DNA from 3 places in the Mesorhizobium sp. M7A.F.Ca.CA.002.04.1.1 genome. Region 1 is predicted to be linked to each of the others. Evidence: predicted binding sites of a transcription regulator. Region 1 holds the regulator's gene; each other region holds the start of a gene.
The links. The regulator PhoB, encoded in region 1, activates phosphate uptake and scavenging genes when phosphate is short. The targets are predictions, from matches to a motif close to TGTCATNNANCTGTCAT.
Positions count from the first base shown of each region.

Region 2: the regulator PhoB is predicted to act here: its motif matches at 2,646-2,662, upstream of ENZ75_RS07250 (ceramide glucosyltransferase).
Region 3: the regulator PhoB is predicted to act here: its motif matches at 3,682-3,698, upstream of ENZ75_RS13500 (esterase-like activity of phytase family protein).

Region 1 is NZ_RZPL01000170.1:190-7,158, reverse strand. It holds gene ENZ75_RS11680 (ATP-binding cassette domain-containing protein) at 1-363, opposite strand, end outside; gene ENZ75_RS11675 (sugar ABC transporter permease) at 375-1,727, opposite strand; gene xylF (D-xylose ABC transporter substrate-binding protein) at 1,870-2,910, opposite strand; gene ENZ75_RS11665 (ROK family protein) at 3,180-4,427, shown strand; gene phoB (phosphate regulon transcriptional regulator PhoB) at 4,444-5,133, opposite strand; gene phoU (phosphate signaling complex protein PhoU) at 5,150-5,857, opposite strand; gene pstB (phosphate ABC transporter ATP-binding protein PstB) at 5,884-6,702, opposite strand; partial or broken gene ENZ75_RS11645 (ABC transporter permease subunit) at 6,720-6,969, opposite strand, start outside.
Region 2 is NZ_RZPL01000089.1:3,694-10,662, reverse strand. It holds SAM riboswitch at 56-133, shown strand; gene ENZ75_RS07255 (O-succinylhomoserine sulfhydrylase) at 191-1,378, shown strand; gene ENZ75_RS07250 (ceramide glucosyltransferase) at 1,386-2,537, opposite strand; gene apaG (Co2+/Mg2+ efflux protein ApaG) at 2,771-3,163, shown strand; gene ENZ75_RS07240 (Hsp33 family molecular chaperone) at 3,211-4,242, opposite strand; gene argF (ornithine carbamoyltransferase) at 4,353-5,264, opposite strand; gene ENZ75_RS07230 (aspartate aminotransferase family protein) at 5,282-6,481, opposite strand; gene ENZ75_RS07225 (GcrA family cell cycle regulator) at 6,840-6,969, shown strand, end outside.
Region 3 is NZ_RZPL01000211.1:176-7,144, forward strand. It holds partial or broken gene ENZ75_RS13490 (MFS transporter) at 1-417, shown strand, start outside; gene ENZ75_RS13495 (MATE family efflux transporter) at 452-1,912, opposite strand; gene ENZ75_RS13500 (esterase-like activity of phytase family protein) at 2,088-3,566, opposite strand; gene ENZ75_RS13505 (FAD-dependent oxidoreductase) at 3,812-6,223, shown strand; partial or broken gene ENZ75_RS13510 (trimethylamine methyltransferase family protein) at 6,236-6,969, shown strand, end outside.

The sequences.
Region 1 (6,969 bases):
GAGCGTGCCCCAGGCGGTCATCAACTCGCGGCCGAGGAACAGATTGGCGGCGGCGTCGACATTGTCGGCCAACGCCAGCGTCTGGTAGATCGTCTCGATGCCGTATTTCTTGGCGTCGCGCGGGTTGGAGATCGATGCCTCCTCGCCGTTGACGAAGATCTGGCCCGAATCGCGCTTGTAGGCGCCGGACAGGATCTTGATCAATGTCGACTTGCCGGCGCCATTATGGCCGAGCAGCGCCACGACCTCGCCGGGGAAAAGATCGATCGAGGCGTCGTCGACGGCGCGGATGCCGCCAAACGCGATCGAGATGTTCCTCATGTCGATCAGCGCGGTGGCTGCAGGAGCAGTCTTGTCAGTCATGGCATGCCCTCCTAGACGCGCTTGCGATAGACGGTGTCGAGCCACACGGCGATCACCAGTACGGCGCCGACGACGATGCTCTGCAGCGGCGAGTCGACACCAAGCAGCACCATGCCGGACTGCAGCGATTGCATCAGCAGGGCGCCGAGCATGGCGCCGATGATCGTTCCCGACCCGCCGGCTAGCGACGTGCCACCGATCACGGCGGCTGCAATGACGAGCAGCTCGTCGAGCGTTCCAAGCACGTTGGTGGCCGAATTCTGCCGGGCCGAGGAGATCGCCGCGGCAATCGTGGCCAGCACGCCCATGATCATGAACACCTTCATGGTGATCCAGCGCGTGTTGATGCCGGCGAGATTGGCCGCCTCGGGATTGCCGCCGATGGCGAAGACATAGCGGCCGAAACGGGTGCGGTTGGTGATGAAGGTCATGACCAGCCCGACGGCGACCGCCATCAGCACCGGTATGGCGATACCGTGGGCGATGAACAGGCCGCCTTCGGGAACGGTGATGTTGTTGGCGGCCGCATATCTGTTCACGATGCCGATCGGCCAGGGGTAGGAGTTGGCGAGCCAGACCGCACCCATGATGGCGCCGCAGGTGACGACACCGAGCAGCGCCTCGGCCCAGATCGGACGTAGCGGAAAACGGAAACGCTTGCGCTGCACCCGCCCGTTGAACAGCCCAAACACCACGGCGAGGCAGGCGACGATCCCGACAACCCAGCTCCAGGTTGCGCCGATCGATCCCGCCGGCCCGCCGCCCATCAGCTGAAAGGTGGCGTTAAGCGGCGCCACGGTCTGGCCTGATGTGACCCACCAGGCAGCACCGCGCCAGACCAGCAGGCCGCCCAGCGTCACGATAAAGGCGGGCACTTCGAGATAGGCGATGACGAAGCCTTGAAAGGCGCCGATCAACAGGCCGAGCGCCAGGCCGATGACCAGCGCCAGGGCCCAGATCCACGGATTGCCGAGTTCGAGCCCGACAAAACGCACCAGGAAATGCACCTGGGCAAATCCCATCACCATGCCGATCAGGCCCTCGGCGGAACCGACCGACAGGTCGATGTTGCGCATGACGATGACCAGCACCATGCCGCAGGCCATGATGGCGACCGCGGATGTCTGCACCGACAGGTTCCACAGATTGCGCGGCGTGAGAAAGGTGCGGCTGTCGAAATCGAGCGGGTTGACGCCGAGGCGCAGGCTGGAAATGACATGCAGCCCAATCCAGATGACCAGCAGCGCGCCGATCATGCCGAGCATCCGGGTGTCGATCTCGGTCGCCTTCAGGAACCGGGCGACGGCGCCGAGTTCCGACGCGCGCGCCGTATCGGCCTGCGGGTTGGACGTCGTGTCGGTCATGATTTCCTCCCACCGGCTGGCCGTCTGACGCGCATGCCGGAGCCCAGCCTAGAAGCTATCCGCATGATGCGGAAACACAATTCTTTGAGAAAACGCCGCGGCTTTTGGGCCGCGGCGTTCAGATATTTCGAAGTGGTCCGGATCAGTTACAGGCCGCGACGGTGCCGGCAGCGACACCCGCGCAGACTTCGTCCTTCTTGATCCAGCCAGCGTCGATGACGACGTTGAGATTGTCCTTGGTGATGGCAACCGGAGTCAGGAACAGCGACTTGACGGTGTTGCCGCCCGGCGTCGTGAAGTCCTTGGCGCCGGCGATGTCGCTCGTCTTCTTGCCGTCGGCCAGTTGCGAGGCGATCTCGGCGGCATTCTTGCCGAGCTCGCGCGCGTCCTTCCACACCGACACGGTTTGCGTGCCCAGGGCGATGCGGTTCAGCGCGGCGTGGTCGCCGTCCTGCCCCGAGACCGGCACGGTGCCGGCCAAGCCTTGAGCCGTCAGCGCCGCGACGACGCCACCGGCAGTGCCGTCATTGGCCGCGACCACCGCGTCGACCTTGTTGTCGTTGGCGGTCAGGAACTGTTCCATGTTCTTCTGGGCGTTGGCGGGCAGCCAGCCATCCGTGTAGGCTTCGCCGACATTCTTGATCTTGCCGCTGTCAATGGCTTCCTTGAGCACTTCCATCGAGCCCGAGAACAGGAAGTCGGCATTGGGATCGGCACCGGAGCCCTTGATGAAGACGTAGTTGCCTTCCGGCTTGACCTTGAACACTTCGCGGGCCTGCATGCGGCCGACTTCCTTGTTGTCGAAGGTCAGATAGAAAACATCCTTGTTCTCGATCAACCGGTCATAGCCGACGACCGGAATGCCTTCGTCCAGGGCTTTCTGCACGGCCGGGCCGATGGCCGAAGCATCCTGCGCCAGGATGATCAGGGAATTGGCGCCCTGCGAGATCAGGCTTTCGACGTCCGTAAGCTGCTTGCCGGGATTGGACTGCGCATCGGCGGAGATGTACTTGTCGCCGGCGGCCTCGATCGCCGTCTTCATGGCGGCCTCGTCGGTCTTCCAGCGTTCCTCCTGGAAGTTGGACCACGAAACGCCGACGACTTTGTCCTTCGCCTGCGCGACAGACGCGAGCGTCAGCGACATGGCGGCACCCGCCAGGATGGCGGCTGTGAATCTTTTCATATTATCCTCCCTGCGCCGCGTATGGCGCGACCAAACTGGCCCGAAGGCCGGCACAAAGGCCCTATTTTTTCGAGCCTCGAAAAAATACTGGGCCAACGCCCGAACGCTGTCAACATCGATTCTGATGGATTTTGATGTCGTTTCGAATTTTTTTCGGGCCTCGGAATAAATAAATGACACGGCGCGCGGCTTCTGCCAGTATTTGACCGCGTCACCGACAGCGTTCCAGGGCAGGAAGAACCGCGGCGACCGGGAGGATATGAAAGAGCATGTCGGTCGGAATCCGCCACGACGATTTGCGCCGCCGCAACCGCGCGATGGTGATCGCGGCGGTGCGCCGCGCCGGACAGCCGTCGCGCACCGAGATCGCCGCAACCACAAGCCTCAGCCATTCGACGATCTCGGCGATCTCATCCGACCTGATCGTCGAAGGTATCCTGACCGAAAGCAAGCCGAGCGAGGCCGGCTCGCTCAAACGCGGCCGTCCGCAGGTCGGCCTCAGCCTCAATCCGGAAGCGGCCGCGGTAATGACCGTGGTGCTGTCGCTGAACTTCCTCTCGGTCGCCGTCATCGACTATGCCGGCCAGGTAATATCCGAGGAACAGCGCCGGCTCGACACGCTGACGATGTCGCGCGACTCGCTGATCGGTGAGTGCACGGCAATCGTGCGGCGCCGCCTGGAAGATCCCGACCTGGACGTGCGCAGCATCGCCCGTATCGCGCTGGCCGTCCAGGGCATCACCGACACCCGTGCCCGCGCCATGCTGTGGTCGCCGATCACGCCGCACACCGACATCGCCTTCGCCGACATATTCGAAGACGAGTTCGGCATCCCAGCCATTATGGAGAACGATTGCAACATGATGGCGGTGGCGCTGCGCTGGCGCGACCCCGATCGTTACCGCGACGATTTCATCGCTATCCTTTTGTCGCACGGCATCGGCATGGGGCTGGTGCTGAAGGGCGAATTGTTCACCGGCACCCATTCCTCGGGCGGCGAATTCGGCCACATGATTCATCGGCCGAACGGGGCGCTGTGTCGCTGCGGACGGCGCGGCTGCGTCGAAGCCTATGCCGGCAATTATGCCATCTGGCGCAACGCGCGGCAGATGGGCGAGGATGCAGAACCCGTCGCCGATGTCAGCGATGCCGACATGCGCGCCCTGGCTGCCGCCGCCCGCGAAAGGGACGGACCCGAACGGGAAGCCTATCGCAAGGCCGGCGAAGCGCTCGGCTACGGCCTCGGCAGCCTGTTCGCGCTGATCGATCCGGCGCCGGTCGCCATGGTCGGCGTCAGCGCCGCCGCCTTCGACCTGATCGAGCCGGCATTGCGGCAAGCGATTGCCCAGACCGCCGGCGGCCAGCATTCCAAGTCGATTTCCTTCGACACCGAGCCGAACGAACTGCCGCTGATCCGCGAAGGCTGCGCCATGCGGGCGCTAATCTTCGTCGATCAGGAGATTTTTGCGCCGGGCGTGCAGGCGAGATCCGGTCTCGGCGGCAAGAACGTGGCGTGAGTTCAAACGAGGGAGTTCAGTCCTCGCGAATGGCGTAACCCGCCCCACGGATGGTGCGGATGACATCGGGCATACGGCCGTTGTTGACCGCCTTGCGCAGCCGGCCGACATGCACATCGACCGTGCGTTCGTCGATGTAGATCGTCTCGCCCCAGACATTGTCGAGCAGTTGGCTGCGCGAGAACACGCGGCCTGGATGGCGCATCATGAATTCAAGCAGGCGGAATTCCGTCGGCCCGAGCCGGATTTCGCTCTTCTTGCGATAGACACGGTGCGATTCGCGATCGAGCACGATATCGCCGACCTTGAGCACGCTGGACAGCACTTCCGGCTTGGCCCGGCGCAGCAGCGCCTTGACCCTGGCCATGAACTCCGGCGTCGAGAAAGGCTTGACCAGATAGTCGTCGGCACCGGTCGAGAGGCCGCGCACGCGGTCGCTTTCCTCGCCTCGCGCGGTCAGCATGATGATCGGCAGCCGCTCGGTCTCGGGACGCATCCTTAGCCGGCGGCAGAGTTCGATACCGGAAACCGCAGGCACCATCCAGTCGAGCACCAGAAGGTCTGGAACGTTCTCCTGCAGCCGGATTTCGGCCTCGTCGCCGCGCGTCACCACCTCGACCTGGTAACCTTCGGATTCGAGATTGTAGCGGAGCAGCACGCCTAGCGGCTCCTCATCCTCCACCACCATGATGCGTGGCGCGATCATCGGCTGGTCACCCCTGTCATGCCGCTGGCGCGGACATTGCCGTCTCGTCCTGCTTCGGACGGTTGGCTGGCAACTGCGTGCCGGTCAAAACATAATAGGCATTTTCGGCGATGTTGGTCACGTGGTCGCCGATCCGCTCGAGGTTCTTGGCGCAAAACAACAGGTGCGTGCACGCCGTGATGTTGCGCGGATCTTCCATCATGTAGGTCAGAAGTTCGCGGAACACCGATGTGTATTTGACGTCGATGCGTTCATCATTGTTTCTGAGCGTGGCAAGCGCTGCCGCGTCAGCGGCGGCATACTCGTCGACGACCCCCTGCACCTGGATCAGCACCAGCTGCGCCATTGCGTCGATCGAATGCGAAAGGTCGTGCGGCGTGACGCTCAGCCCGACAGTGCCGACGCGCTTGGCGATGTTCTTGGCAAGGTCGCCGATGCGCTCGAGGTCGCCGGCCATGCGGATCGAACCGACCACCGCACGCAGATCGTTGGCCATTGGCTGGCGCTTGGCGATCAGCGTGATGGCACGATCGTCCAGCTCGCGCTGGCGTGCATCCATGATGGCGTCGTCGGAAACCACCCGCTGCGCCAGCGCATTGTCCGAATTGAGCAAAGCCCTGGTCGAGCCACCGACCATCGAGCGGGCGAGATCGCCCATGTCGCGGATCAGCTGGCTGATCTGCTCCAGATCCTCATCGAAAGATGCAACGGTATGTTCACCCATGATCTTCGTCCCTCATATGCCAGAGATCAGCCGAACCGGCCGGTGATGTAGTCCTGGGTGCGTTTGTCGTCGGGGGTGGTGAACATCTTGTCGGTGGCGCCCTCCTCGACCAGATAGCCAAGATGGAACATCGCGGTGCGCTGCGACACGCGCGCTGCCTGCTGCATCGAATGGGTGACGATGACGATCGTATAGTTCTGACGCAGTTCGTCGATCAGTTCCTCGACGCGAGCGGTGGCGATCGGGTCGAGCGCCGAACACGGTTCGTCCATCAGGATCACCTCGGGCGACACGGCGATGGCGCGTGCAATGCACAGGCGCTGCTGCTGGCCACCGGAAAGACCCGTGCCAGGTTCCTGCAAACGGTCCTTGACCTCGTTCCAGATCGCCGCCTTCTTCAGGCTGGACTCGACGATCTGATCCATGTCGGCCTTGCGCTTGGCCAATCCGTGGATGCGCGGACCATAGGCGACGTTCTCGTAGATCGACTTTGGGAACGGATTGGGTTTCTGGAACACCATGCCGACGCGCGCCCTGAGTTCGACGACATCGATGTTCTTGTCGTAGATGTCCTCTTCGTCGAGCGTGATCTTGCCGGTTACCCGTGCTGAATCGATGGTGTCGTTCATGCGGTTGAGGCAGCGCAGGAAGGTGGACTTGCCGCAGCCGGAGGGGCCGATCAGCGCCGTCACCTGGTTCAGGCGGACGTCGAGATCGACGTCGAACAGCGCCTGCTTCTCGCCGTAGAACACGCCGACCTTGTCGCCGCGCATTTTTATCACTTCGTTCGACTTCATCTTGTCGCCCACTGCGTTTTCAAGGGACTGTTCGGTCATGATGTTCATACCAAAATGCCTTTTTTCTACCAGCGCCGCTCGAACCGACGCCGAAGCACGATCGCGGTGATGTTCATGGCCATGAGGAAGACGAGCAGGATGATGATGGCGCCGGACATACGCTCGACGAAGGCGCGTTCGGCCTCGTTCGCCCACATATAGATCTGCACCGGCAGCGCGGTGGCCGGATCGAAAGGCGTCGTCGGTGGATCGGCGACGAAGGCGACCATGCCGATCAACAGCAGCGGCGCGGTTTCGCCGAGCGCGCGCGCAAGA
Region 2 (6,969 bases), on a different contig from region 1:
ACAAACCTCTTAATGAAGCCGGCAATTGACGCAAGCGCGGTGCGGGTCTAAAGGGTCGTTATCCCGTGGTGATTTGGCCGGTCGGCTTGCAGCCACGTTAAACAAGTCGCTAAAGGACCGTCGGGCCGCAAGGCCGTATGGACCGGTTGCGACTTTCGCGGCCGGTTTTTTTGTGTCTGGAAGAAAAGCGATGAGCACCAAGAAGCGCAACTGGAAGCCTCAGACGGCACTCGTGCACAGCGGAACGCTGCGTTCCGGTTTCGGCGAAACGTCAGAAGCGATCTATCTCACCCAAGGCTATGTCTACGAAACGGCGCAAGCCGCCGAAGCCCGTTTCAAGGGCGAAGAGCCGGGTTTCATCTATTCGCGCTACGCCAATCCGACCGTCGACATGTTCGAGAAGCGCATGTGCGCGCTGGAAGGTGCGGAAGACGCGCGCGCCACCGCGTCGGGCATGGCCGCGGTGACGGCCGCCCTTCTGTGCAGCGCCAAGGCCGGCGACCATATCGTGGCGGCGCGTGCGCTGTTCGGCTCCTGCCGCTGGGTGGTCGAGACGCTGGCGCCGAGATACGGCATCGAGGCGACGCTGGTCGACGGCACCGACATCGCCAACTGGGAAAAGGCGATCAAGCCGAACACCAAGCTGTTCTTCCTGGAAAGCCCGACCAATCCGACGCTGGAAGTGGTCGATATCGCCGCTGTCGCTTCGCTTGCCAATTCGATCGGCGCCAGGCTGATCGTCGACAATGTCTTCGCCACGCCCCTGCAGCAGAAGCCCTTGCAGCTCGGCGCCCATATCGTCGTCTATTCGGCGACCAAGCACATAGACGGCCAGGGGCGCTGTCTCGGCGGCGTCATCCTGTCGGACAAGAAGTGGATCGACGAGAACCTGCACGACTATTTCCGCCATACCGGCCCAAGCCTTTCGCCTTTCAACGCCTGGACGCTGCTGAAGGGCCTGGAAACGCTGCCGCTGCGCGTACGCCAGCAGACGGAAAGTGCCGGCCGGATCGCGGATTTTCTGGCCGAACGGCCGGAAATCGCGCGCGTCATCTATCCCGGCCGCGCCGACCATCCGCAGGCCGACATCGTCAAGAAGCAGATGTCGGGCGGCTCGACGCTGATCTGCCTGGACGTCAAGGGCGGCAAGCAGGCGGCCTTCGCCGTGCAGAACGCGCTCGACATCGTCCTGATCTCCAACAATCTCGGTGACGCCAAGAGCCTGATCACCCACCCGGCGACGACGACGCACAAAAATCTCAGCGACGAGGCGCGCGCCGAGCTCGGCATCGGGCCGGGCACGCTCAGGCTGTCGGTTGGCCTGGAGGATGCCGACGATCTGCTCGAGGACATCGCGCAGGCGCTGAAGGCCAGGTAGGAGGCCTTCAGGCGCCGGACGGCGTCTCTTCCAGCTCGGCCGTCTTGGTGCCGATGGTCATCGCATTGCCGCGCCAGTCGACGGCGCCGCCGAGCCAACCGCGCCCCCACATCGCCGGCAGGATCAGGTCGCGCGCCATGATCGCGGCGACCATGCGTGGCGACAGGTACCAGCCCTTGGACCAGGCCAGGGCGCACTCCGGAAGATAGAAGGCCGCCAGCACGGCAAGGGCGGTTGCCCAGAGGCTGAAGCCGGCGCTTGCCGCTGCAATCAGCGCAAGCACCAGCGGCACCACGGCGCCCGTCAGGATTTCGGGTGCGAAGAACAGCGGGAAAGTGACGCGGCGCAGGCGCGCCCAACGGGCCTGACGCGACCAGATCTCGTCAAACGAGCGCCGGCCAAGCGGCTGCTCGAAGGGGGCGGCGACGAGATTGACGCGCAGGCCGAGACTGTTCACCAGCTTGGTCGCAGCGGCATCCTCGGCGATCTCGGCGGCCAGCACGCGGATGCCGCCATTGGCATCGAGCATCGGCTTGTTCCAGAGCATGCTCTTGCCCTGGGCAAAGCCGAGGCCGAGCGCCTCACCGGCATATTGCCAGCGCGCCTGCAGCGTGTTGAGGAAAGCGCATTCGACCTCGGCCCAGAAGCCGGCCGGCCGCGAGCCGATCGGCGTCGAGCAGACAAGGCCGGTGCCGGGCCGCCAGGCAGCCATCAGGTGCTGGATGTAGTCCCTCGGCATCAGCACGTTGGAATCGGCCAGGACGACCCAGTCGTGCCGCGCCGCTTCCCAGCCCTTGACGCAATTGTTGAGTTTCGGATTGGCGCTGATGCGGTCATCGCCGACAAGCAGCCAGGCCGGCACTTTCGGAAACCGGACGATCGTCCTGTTTATCAATTTGATCACCGGATCGTCGGCATGGGCGACGCAGAAAATCAGCTCATAGCGCGGCCAGTCGAGCGAGAAGGCGCGCTCCAGCGTCTCCTGCGTGAACGGCTCGACGCCGCGCGACGGCACGACGATCGACACCGGCCGCGGCTTGCCGGCCGGCGGCGCAATGGTGCGACGCCGTCTCAGACGCGACACGGCGAGCACGATGCTGGCGAGATTCGAGAGGATGAGGACGGTTGAAAGCGTGGCGGCTATGAGAGTGAGTTGCATCGAGATCCGGTCACTCCAGGAAAACCGGTCCGCAAGATGACCGGTTTCAACAGTTCAGCAGAGCGCCCGAGTCGCGCGTCACCAGTCCGCGCACACCATCATTGTCATATGTCACTTAAATGACATTCTTTGTCGGCACCTGCCCGCGAGGCCGGCCAGAGGAGGCTTCGATCGGTTGACCTAACCGCACGGAGCGCCGAAAGTTCCGCTGGAACCGTTTTTTGGAGCCGCTTATGTATAGCGCCGTCACGCGCAACATCGAAGTGCAGGTCAGGCCGTTCTATCTGGAGGACCGTTCGGATCCCTCGGAGAACCGCTATGTCTGGGGCTATCAGATAACGATCGACAATCAGTCGGACGATTTCGTGCAGCTTCTGTCGCGCTATTGGCACATCACCGACGGCACCGGCCGGGTCGAGGAAGTGCGCGGCCCCGGCGTGGTCGGCGACCAGCCCGAACTCAATCCCGGCGACAGCTACCAGTACACGTCCGGTTGCCCGCTCTCGACACCGTCCGGCATCATGGTCGGGCATTACACGATGCGCAACAAGCGGGGCGAGACGTTCGACATCGCCATTCCGGCGTTTTCGCTGGACTTGCCGGGGACGCGGCGGACGGTGAATTGATTTCGCCTCACCGGCCGCGGAGCGACCGGTGAGGCGTGGTTTCTACTCTACTGGGCCGCAAATTCCGCCGGGTCGAAATCATATTGCTTCGAACAGAATTCGCAGGCGACGTGGATGCCGCCGTCTTCGGTGCTGTCCTTGATCTCCTGGGCGGAAAAACCCTCGAGGATGCCGCGGATCTTGTCCCTGGAGCACGAGCACTGGTCGGCGACCGGAACGCCGCCGAAGACGCGCACGCCATGCTCGTGGAACAGCCTGTAGAGCAGCCGCTCGGCGCCGATCGTCGGGTCGATCAGTTCGGTCGGCTCGATGGTGCCGAGCAGAGCCAGCAACTCCTGCCAGGAATTGTCGACCGGATCGTGGATCTCCTCACGCGGATCGCCATCGCCGCCCGGCAGGTCCGGGACGCGCATGCGCTCGGGCGACTGCGGCAGGAACTGCGCCAGGATACCGCCGGCGCGCCATTGCTCGCGGGCGCCGCCGGGACCGGGCGTCAAAAGCTTGGCCACCGACAGCCTGATATCCGTCGGGATCTGCTCCGACTGACGGAAATAGGTGCGTGCCGCGTCTTCCAGGGTCTCGCCATCGAGCTGGACGATACCCTGATAGCGCTGCGTATGGGCGCCCTGGTCGATGGTCAGCGCCAGCACGCCACTGCCGAGCAGCGTCTGTTGGGAGGTTTCGCCCGCCGCGACCAGCGCTTCCAGCCGGTCGGCATCGAAACGCGCATAGGCGCGCAGCGCCGAGGGCGTGGAAAAATCCGCAACCAGCATGTCGACGGGTCCGTCGGTGCGGGTCTGCAGGATGAACTTGCCCTCGAACTTCAGCGAAGTGCCGAGCAGCACGGTCAGCACACAGGCCTCCGCCAGCAGGCGGGCGACCGGCTCGGGATAATCGTGGCGGCTGAGGATGGCGTCCAGCATCGGCCCGAGTTGGACCGTGCGGCCGCGCACGTCGAGAGGGCCGACCTCGAACGGCACGACGTGATCGTCGCCGGCATAGCCGAATTCGCCGAGTTTGGGGTGATGTTCAGTCACTTGATAGGTTTCCAACATGACAAAGCTCCAGGGCGCGGCCATGCCGCCCTCCGGGGCGCATGCGTCGAAACGCGCTTGATTTGCGTGATGCGGCGCAAATAGGCATCACACGCCCGCAGATCAAGCTCCCAGGGATCAAGCGCCCAGACACTTCAAGCGCCTAGACACCAGGCAAGCACGGCCTTCTGGGCATGGAGCCGGTTCTCGGCCTCGTCGAAGACCACCGAATGCGGTCCGTCGATAACCTCGTCTGTCACTTCCTCGCCGCGATGCGCCGGCAGGCAGTGCATGAACAGCGCGTCCGGCTTGGCTCTCGCCATCAGCTTGGCATTGACCTGGTAGGGCGAGAACACATTGTGGCCGCGGGCGCGATGCTCCTGGCCCATCGACACCCAGCAATCGGTGACGATGCAGTCGGCCTGATCGACGGCTTCCTCGGGCGAGCGGGTGAAGTGCAGCTTGCCGCCATGCGCCTGCGACCAATCGATATGCTTCTGCGCCGGCTCGCTGCCTTCGGGAACGGCGACGTTGAGGTTGAAGCGGAACCGGGCCGAGGCCTCGAGCAGGGAATGCAGCACATTGTTGCCGTCGCCGGTCCAGGCGATGGTCTTGCCGGCTACCGGACCGCGATGTTCCTCGAAGGTCATGATATCGGCCATCAGCTGGCAGGGATGGGTATCGTCGGTCAGTCCGTTGATCACCGGCACGGTGGCGTTCTCTGTCAATTCCAGCAGCCGCTCATGCGAGGTGGTGCGGATCATGATCGCATCGACATAGCGCGACAGCACCTTGGCGGTGTCGGCGATGGTCTCGGAACGGCCGAGCTGCATCTCGGTGCCGGTCAGCATGATGGTCTCGCCGCCGAGCTGCCGCATGCCGACGTCGAAGGAGACGCGCGTGCGCGTCGACGGCTTGTCGAAGATCATCGCCAGCACCTTGCCTTCGAGCGGTTTGGTGCGCTCGCCGGCCTTGAGCCGCGCCTTTCGCACCACCGCGTCGTCCAGCATCAAGCGCAGGTCGCCTTCGGAAACGGTGGAAAGATCGGTGAAATGGCGAACTGACATCAGCAATGATTCCGGGATTACTTCGCCGCGGCGGAAGCGATCGCCTCCGCCAGGCCCTTGGCGCCGGCGCGGATGCGGTTGAGCGCGTCATGGATCTCGGCGTCGGTGACGGTGAGCGGCGGCAACAGGCGAATGACGTTGTCGCCGGCCGGAACCGTCAACAGGTGCTGGTCGCGCAAGGCCATGTTCACCTTGGTGTTGGGCATGGCGCATTTGAGGCCGAGCATCAGCCCGGCACCCCTGATGTCCTCGATGATTTCGGGAAACTCGTCGGCGACCGACGCCAGACCCTGCTTCATCAGCAGCGCCTTGCGCTGGACATCTTCGAGGAAGCCGTCTTCCAGCACGACATCGAGCACGGCGTTGCCGACCGCCATGGCAAGCGGGTTGCCGCCGAACGTGGTGCCATGCACGCCGGCGGTCATGCCGACCGCCGCTTCATCCGTGGCAAGGCAGGCGCCCATCGGGAAGCCGCCGCCGATACCCTTGGCAATCGCCATGATGTCGGGCGTTACACCCGACCATTCATGTGCGAACAGCTTGCCGGTGCGGCCGATGCCGCACTGGACCTCGTCGTAGATCAACAGCAGGCCGTGCTGCTCGCACAATTGCCTGAGCCGCTTCAGCGACTGCGTCGGCACCGGGCGGATACCGCCCTCGCCCTGCACCGGCTCGATCAGGATCGCGGCCGTCTCCGGCGTGATCGCCTTTTCGGCGGCGTCAATGTCGTCGAAGCCGACCTGGTCGAAACCTTCGACCTTGGGGCCGAAGCCCTCGAGATACTTGTACTGGCCGCCAGCCGCGATGGTCGCCAGCGTGCGGCCATGGAAGGCGCCTTCGAAGGTGATGATGCGAAAGCGCTCGGGATGGCCTTTGACGAAATGGTAGCGCCGCGCCGTCTTGATCGCGCATTCCAGCGCCTCGGCGCCGGAATTGGTGAAGAACACCTTGTCGGCGAAGGTGGCGTCGGCCAGCCGTTCGCCAAGCCGGCTCTGCCCGGGGATCTCGTAGAGGTTGGAGACATGCCACAGCTTGGCTGCCTGCTCGGTGAGTGCGGCGACCAGGTGCGGATGGCTGTGGCCCAGCGAATTGACGGCGATGCCGCCGGCGAAATCGAGATATCGCTCGCCCTTGTCGGTAATCAGCCATGTGCCTTCCCCGTGGTCGAAGGCCAGGGGTGCGCGAGCAAAGGTCTCGTAAAGCGCCGAACCGCTCATTATATGCGTCTCCGGTACCGGAAAATCAAAAAAGCCGCCAAAGCGGCGGCCTGTGCGGCTTATCCTGTTTTTCGGCCATGAAGTCAACGAAAACGTCGCGTAGTGGCGCGCGGCAAGCCCCCCGACGGGACGCCGGCTCATAAGCGACCGGGCAAGTTGGGGAAAACCGAAAAAACCGATTCGTGTTGCACTTGGGACTCTTGTCACCGAGTCAGCGCATAGAGTAGTTGTAGTCGAGAAATAACTAGATTTCGTGCGGCGGACCTAATCACCAGATATATGTGGTGTCTGCCCTGGCAAATGTTGCCGGGTCGGGAGAAGGATTCCGATTGCCGCACGCTTAGAGGAGCGCGGTCTCATGAACTGGACTGACGAGCGGGTAGAACTCTTGAGAAAACTGTGGTCGGAGGGTCTGAGCGCAAGCCAGATTGCTGCGCAGCTTGGAGGGGTCAGCCGCAATGCGGTCATCGGGAAGGTGCATCGGCTGA
Region 3 (6,969 bases), on a different contig from region 1:
GAGCTGGCGATCGTCACCGCGATCAGCATTGTCGTTCTGATGCACATGAAGAGCAATAAGGCGATGCTGGCTGCGCTGGCATTGATGATCCCAAGCGTCTTGTTGGTGGTGGCGGCGCAGATATTGGCCTCGATGGCACTGATGGTTGCTGCGACGGCCTGTTGCGGCGTTGCGGCGGCGCTTGGTTACCGTGGCGGCCTGCAAGTGGTGAACGAGATCGCGCCCAAGGATCGTCGCGCCGAAGTGGTGTCCAGCTTCTTCATCTGCTGCTTTGTCGGCAACGCCTTGCCCGTCATCGGCATCGGCATCGTTTCGACCTATGCCAGTCCCGTCGCTGCCAGCCTGGCGTTCGCCGGCATGATCGTGGTGTTTGCGTTGGTGGCGCTGGCTTTTGGGCTGAAACAACAACGGCGTTGAGGGCCTGGAGCGGTCCAGCGGAACCGGGTTGGCTTCAGCCGTTCGGTGTTTCAGGCGAAAGATGCGCGCGTCCGCGCGGCACGCCAAGACCGGTGTCCGGCGGCTCGCCGGCGGCCGGCCTGTCCTCGATCATGTGCGTGGTGCGCCAGCGGCCGAAACGATAGTAGGCCGCCGCCAGTACAAGCGAGCTGATCGAACCCGCCGGGAAGCTCCACCACAACGCTTCCTCGCCGATCACGCCACGCATGAAATAGGCAAAGCCGGTGCGCACGACCAGCACCGAAATGACCAGGATGATCAGCGGCGGCATCACGGCACCCGTGGCTCGTACGGTGGCAAACAGCACGATGGTTATGCCGAACAGGATGAACGACCACGAGGCGACATTGTTGATGTGGACGGCGATGTCGATCGCCGCGCTGTCGCGGCTCAGGAACAGGCTCAGCACCGAACGGTCGAAAACCGACAGCACGGCAACCAGTGCGCCGGTCAGGACGAGGTTGAAGCCGACGCCTGAGGCGGCGATGCGGCCGATCCGGTCCCAGCGCCCGGCGCCGACATTCTGTGCCGCCATCGAGGACACCGCGGCGCCGATGGCGAGCGCCGGCATCTGGATGTAGGTCCACAGCTGGGCGGCGATGCCGTAGGCGGCGGCGACCTGTGAGCCGTAGGAATTGACGATGCCCATCACCGTCAGTGCCGCCGCCGAAATGACGATCATCTGCAGGCCCATCGGCACGCCCTTGAAGACGACGATGCGCAGCAAGGTGGGATCGGGCCGCAGCAGAGCGAGGTTGGCGCCGGCCAGCCGCAGCGGATGCTTGCGCACATAGAGCACGATCAGGATGGCGATCACGCTAACCGTCTGGCCGATCAGCGTGGACGTGGCGGAGCCCGCGATGCCGAGTTCGGGAAACGGTCCGATGCCGGCGATGAGCAATGGGTTGAGCACGATGTCGAGGACGACGGCCAGCGCCATGAAGAAGAAGGGGGTGCGTGAATCGCCGGCACCGCGCAGCACGGTCATGACGAAGGACAGAAGGTTCATCATCGGCACGGCGACGAAGATGATGCGCAGATAGGAGCGCGCCAGCGGCAAGGCGTCGGCCGGTGTGCCGAGCGTGTTGAGAATGGCGTCAACCCAGATCCAGCCGCAGACCGCGAAGACAACCGAGACGAGGAAGAAGAACGTCGCGCTGGTGCCGACAATGCGGCGCGCCTCGGGCAGGTCGCGGGCACCGACCGACTGGGCCACCAGGATGGTGGCCGCCATGCCGATGCCGAACACAGTGCCGAGGATCAGGAACAGGACGAGGTTGGCATTAGAGGTGGCGGTCAGCGCCGATTCGCCGAGAAAACGGCCGACCCAGACGGCGTTGATCGAGCCGTTGAGCGACTGCAGCACGTTGGAGCCGAGCACCGGCAGGGCGAACAGCAGAAGCGTGCGCGGGATCGGGCCGCTGGTCAGGTCGCCGGTGCGCCGGCGCGCGGGCATTTTTTCGTCCATGGCGGGCAACTCGGCGGATGGTGATTTGGATCCAGTCCACGATGATATCGCAGGCGGGACCGAGATGCACCCTTGCGAACGCGCGGCTGAAAGGCCGCTGCCCCGTTCATGCCTGCCGCGAGCCCAGCGGACGCGCCAAGCGCGCCCGCCCGTGCAGTGGCCGTTACTTCCCGGCGAGACCCGGCAGCGTGACCTGATAGACCAGGAACATGGTGTCGACATCGGCGCCGTCTTCCGCCTTGTAGGGTGCGCCGACCTGAAAACCGTCCTGGGCGAGGAAGTCGTTGTCGTTGGCGACGAACAGGAAGTAGTCGTCGGGCAGCTTCGGATCGAGAACGCTGACCACCGACATCGCCTCCCACTTCTCCGACAGGTTGTTCTTGTCGTTCGGCGCGCCATTGTGCAGGCCGAAGCGGCCGAGTTCGCCCTTGTCGTTGATGTCGATGAACGGCGTCAGCTTGGCCGGCATCACCGACGGGTCGAGCACGCCCTTGGGCGCCAGCGGCTTGTCGGCGGCATCGAAGGCGCCGCCGGCGATGTCGGTCGCGGCCGAGACGTCGACGACGAAGATCTGGCGCACCAGCGAGGTGTCGCCCTTCAGCCCCTGGCCGTTGCCGCTGTCGCGCGCCAGCATCAGGAAGGTCTTGTCGGAGAGCGCCACGATCTCGCTCTGCGCGGCGATCTTGGTCTTGCCCTTGGCATCCTTGAACACCGGCAACGGCACGACATACTCATGCGCCAGTTTGAGGTGGGCGAGGTCGGACGCGTCATAGACCAGCGCACGCGTGTTCTGGCGCGTCGCGGGCGAATCGCCGCCATCCTGCCGGGGCGCCGATTGCAGCACCGCGATCAGGAACTTGCCGTCCGGCGTCATCGCCATTCCCTCCAGGCCCTGGTTGTTCTGGCGGCCGGTCTCGGGGTCCTTCGGATCGGGCTCGGCGGCACCGGGTCCCGGATTGTCCGAGGCGAAGTTCGGCGTGCCGTGGCGCATCGGCACGAAGGCGGCCGGTGGCTGGGTTGCCGACAGCAGATGCCCGTCGGCGGAAAACCGATAGATGTTCGGGCCGTATTCGTCGGAGATGAACATCGAACCATCGGGCAGCCGCACGATCGCCTCGTTGTCGAGCGCCAGCTTGCCATTGTCGGCTTGCGGCAGGATCGGCATGTCGCCGCTTGCCGCGCGCACGCCGTTGAGTGGGTCGAGGCCTGTGGCATCAGCCCCCTTGTCGTCGGTGAGAAGCATGGTGTCGGCGAGCGTTGCCTTGACGCCCGTCTGCTCCTGGCCGGCAGCAGGTGCCGCGCCCGGTGCGACCGGAGCAAATTCGATGGCGATCGTGTTGAGGCGCGGCCGGTAGTTGGTGGTGCCGACGACATTGTAGCCACGGTCCGGCAACAGCCAGAGCGAACCCCTGTAGCCGGCGGTGTCATGCGTCCAGCCTGATGCGTCGATCGCCATGCCGGAACCCGAGCCGAAGGTCTCGCCGAACTTGTCGCGCTGAGCGGCCGGGATGCGGCCGACGCCGACCAGCCCCTTGTTGACGAGGCCGCCGACGGTCGCGGTGCTGTCGGCGAGCGCCGGCGCCAAGGCGGTGAACAAGGCCAGCGCGACGCCAAGCGACGCGGGTCGATACAGGTGCTTCATGGATAATCCTCTTTGTGACGGATGTGCCGGAGCGGCCGGGGGACGAAAAACTGAAAGAGGTACGACATCGATGATGTTGCGCAAGCCTCCCCGAAACGCGGTCTACGGCGCGAACATGATGCTTGCGTGACAGCGCGCAGTGCATGCCGGCGGTCGACGAAAAACGATGCGCGCGCGCCGGCACTGGACACTTATGTCCAGTGGATATATACTCCAGTCTTCGGACCAACCGTGGAGGGGAAGCCTTGAAGTCGCACTACCGCGCAGTCGTCATCGGAGGTGGCGTGGTCGGAGCCTCGGTGCTCTATCACCTGACGCGGTTCGGCTGGAGCGATGTGGCGCTGATCGAGCGCGCAGAACTGACGGCCGGTTCGACCTGGCACGCGGCGGCAGGCTTCCATGCGCTCAACGCCGATCCCAACGTGGCGGCGCTGCAGGACTACACCATCAATCTCTACCGGGAGATCGAGGCCGAATCCGGCTGGGATATCGGCCTGCACATGACGGGCGGCGTCAACATCGCCAGCGATCCCGCGCGCTGGGAGTGGCTGAAATCAGCCTGGGCCGTGTTCCAGTCGGTCGGCATCGAGACCGCGCGCCTGGTCACGCCCGACGAGATCAAGGCGATCTGCCCGATCGTCGACGTCAACGGTGTTCTTGGCGGCCTGCATGATTCCAACGAAGGCCATCTCGACCCGTACGGTACCACGCATGCCTATGCGGGTGCTGCGAAGAAGCGCGGCGCCGACATCATCTTGCGCAACCGGGTCGTCGAGCTGAAAGCACGTGCCGACGGGCGCTGGGACGTCATCACCGAGCAGGGCACCATCATCGCCGAGCATGTCGTCAATGCCGGCGGGCTGTGGGCGAAGCAGCTCGGCCGCATGGCCGGCGTCGACCTGCCGGTGACGCCGATGGAGCACCACTATTTCATCACCGATGACATTCCGGAGATCGCAGCACTTGACAGGGAAATCGGCATCGCCGTCGATCTCGACGGCTTTTCATACCTGCGGCAGGAGCGCAAGGGTGTGCTGCTTGGCGTCTATGAGCAGAACCCAAAGCACTGGAACATGGACGGAGCGCCGTGGGATTACGGCATAGAGCTGATCCCGGAAGACATCGACCGCATCAGCCCGGAACTCGCCAAGGCGCATGAGCGCTTCCCTTGCCTGGCGACGGCCGGTATCCGCAAATGGGTCAACGGCGCCTTCACCTTCACGCCGGACGGCAATCCGATTGTCGGGCCGGTGCGCGGCCTGAAGAACTACTGGGTCGCCTGCGGCGTCATGGCCGGTTTCAGCCAGGGCGGCGGCGTCGGCAAGTCGCTGGCCGAATGGATGATTTTCGGCGAACCGCAGGCCGACATCTTCGGCATGGATATCGCTCGCTACGGTGCCTTCGCCGCCAACCGCGAATATCTCAGGCAGACGACGCGCCAGTTCTATTCGCGCCGGTTCGTCATGACCTTTCCCAATGAACGGCTGCCCGCCGGCCGGCCGCTGAAACGCCCCGGCGCCTATGACGGCATGAGCGCGGCGGGATGCGAATGGACGGCTTCCTGGGGGCTGGAAATCCCGGCCTATTTCGCGCCGATGGGATTTGCCGAGAGCACGACGCTGCGGCGCTCCAACGCCTTCGACATCGTCGGCGAGGAGGCGCTGCAGGTGCGGCGCGCCGCCGGCCTCGTCGATATCTCGGCCTATGCGCGCTATGCGGTGTCGGGGCTGGGTGCGGAGGCGTGGCTCGACCGGCTGCTCGCCTGCCGATTGCCGAAGGCGGGGCGGGCCGGCCTGGCGCCGATGCTCGGCCATGACGGACGGCTGAAGGGCGACCTCACCGTCTTCAACTGGGGCGGCGGCTCTTATTGGCTGATGGGCTCCTACTATCTCCGGGAATTCCATATGCGCTGGTTCGAGAGCCATGCGGCGGAGGGCGTCACCATCGCCGACCTCTCCGACACGATGAGCGGCTTCCTGCTCACGGGGCCGAATGCGCGGGAGATTCTGGAGCGCACGACGCATCAGGATGTTTCCGGCGCAGCATTGCCGTTCATGGCCTGTGGCGCATTCGACATCGGTATGGTGCAGGCACGTGTGGCGCGGCTGTCGATCGCGGGCGAACTCGGCTTCGAAATCAGTTGCCCCGTGACCATGCACGCCACGTTGCGCGACACGCTGCTGGCTGCGGGCGAGGATCTGGGCCTTGCTGAAATCGGCTACTATGCGCTCAATGCGCTGCGGCTGGAGAAGAGCTTTGGCATCTGGTCGCGTGAATTCACGCAAGGCTATACGCCGGGCCAGACCGGTCTCGACCGCTTCATCGCTTTCGGCAAGAGCGACTTCATCGGCCGCGAAGCAGCGTTGAAACAGCGGGAGGCCGGCAGCGGCCAATGCCTGGTGACGCTGGAAATCGATGCGCTCGACGCCGATGCCAGCGGTTTTGAGCCTGTCTGGCATCAGGGCCGACGCGTCGGCTTCGTCACCTCGGGCGGCTATGGCTATACGGTCGGCAAGAGCCTGGCGCTGGCTCTGGTCGACCGCGATTTCGCGGGCGAGGGCACCGCGCTCTCCGTGCATGTCGTGGGTGAGGAACGGCCGGCGCGTGTCGTCGCGGCCTCGCCCTACGATCCCCTGGGCAAGGCAATGCGGCAATGAGGAGGATTTCCGATGGTCGATGACGCGGCACGGGACGGCAGGCGCGAGCGCCGGCGTGGACGCACGGGCGAGGCCGGTAGCGAAAGCAGCCGCCGTCCCAATTACCATTCGCTGAAGAACCCGTTCCTGCCGCAGCCGATCTTTTCGGACGACCAGGCGGCTTCGATCCACGACACGGCGCTGCGGGTGCTGGAAGAGCTCGGCATCAAGGTGCTGCTGCCGCAAGCGCGTGAGCATTTTGCCAATGCCGGCGCCCTGGTCGATCCAGACACCGACATGGTGCGCATCGGCCGTGACATGGTGACGGCGGCACTCGCCTCGGCGCCGAAGTCGATCCACGCTTACGCCGGTTCGCGCGCCCGCGATCTGACGCTGGAGCTCGGCTCGATGACCTTCCTGGCCGGGTGCGGGGCGCCGAACGTCACCGATCTCGAGCGCGGCCGGCGGCCGGGAACACTGGCGGATTTCGAGGATCTGATGCGGCTGGTGCAGCATTTCGATGTGCTGCATATGCTGGGGCCCTGCATCGAACCGCAGGATGTCGACAACCGCTTTCGGCACTATGCCGTCAACCGCGCGCAGTTGACGCTGTCGGACAAGCTCCCGTTCGTCTTCGCGCGCGGAACGCCGCAAGTCGAGGACGGGTTCGAGATGCTGCGGCTGGCGCGCGGCTTGTCGGAAGAGGAGTTTCTGGCAAGCGCGCATTGCTACACCGTCATCAACACCAACTCGCCGCGTCAGCTCGA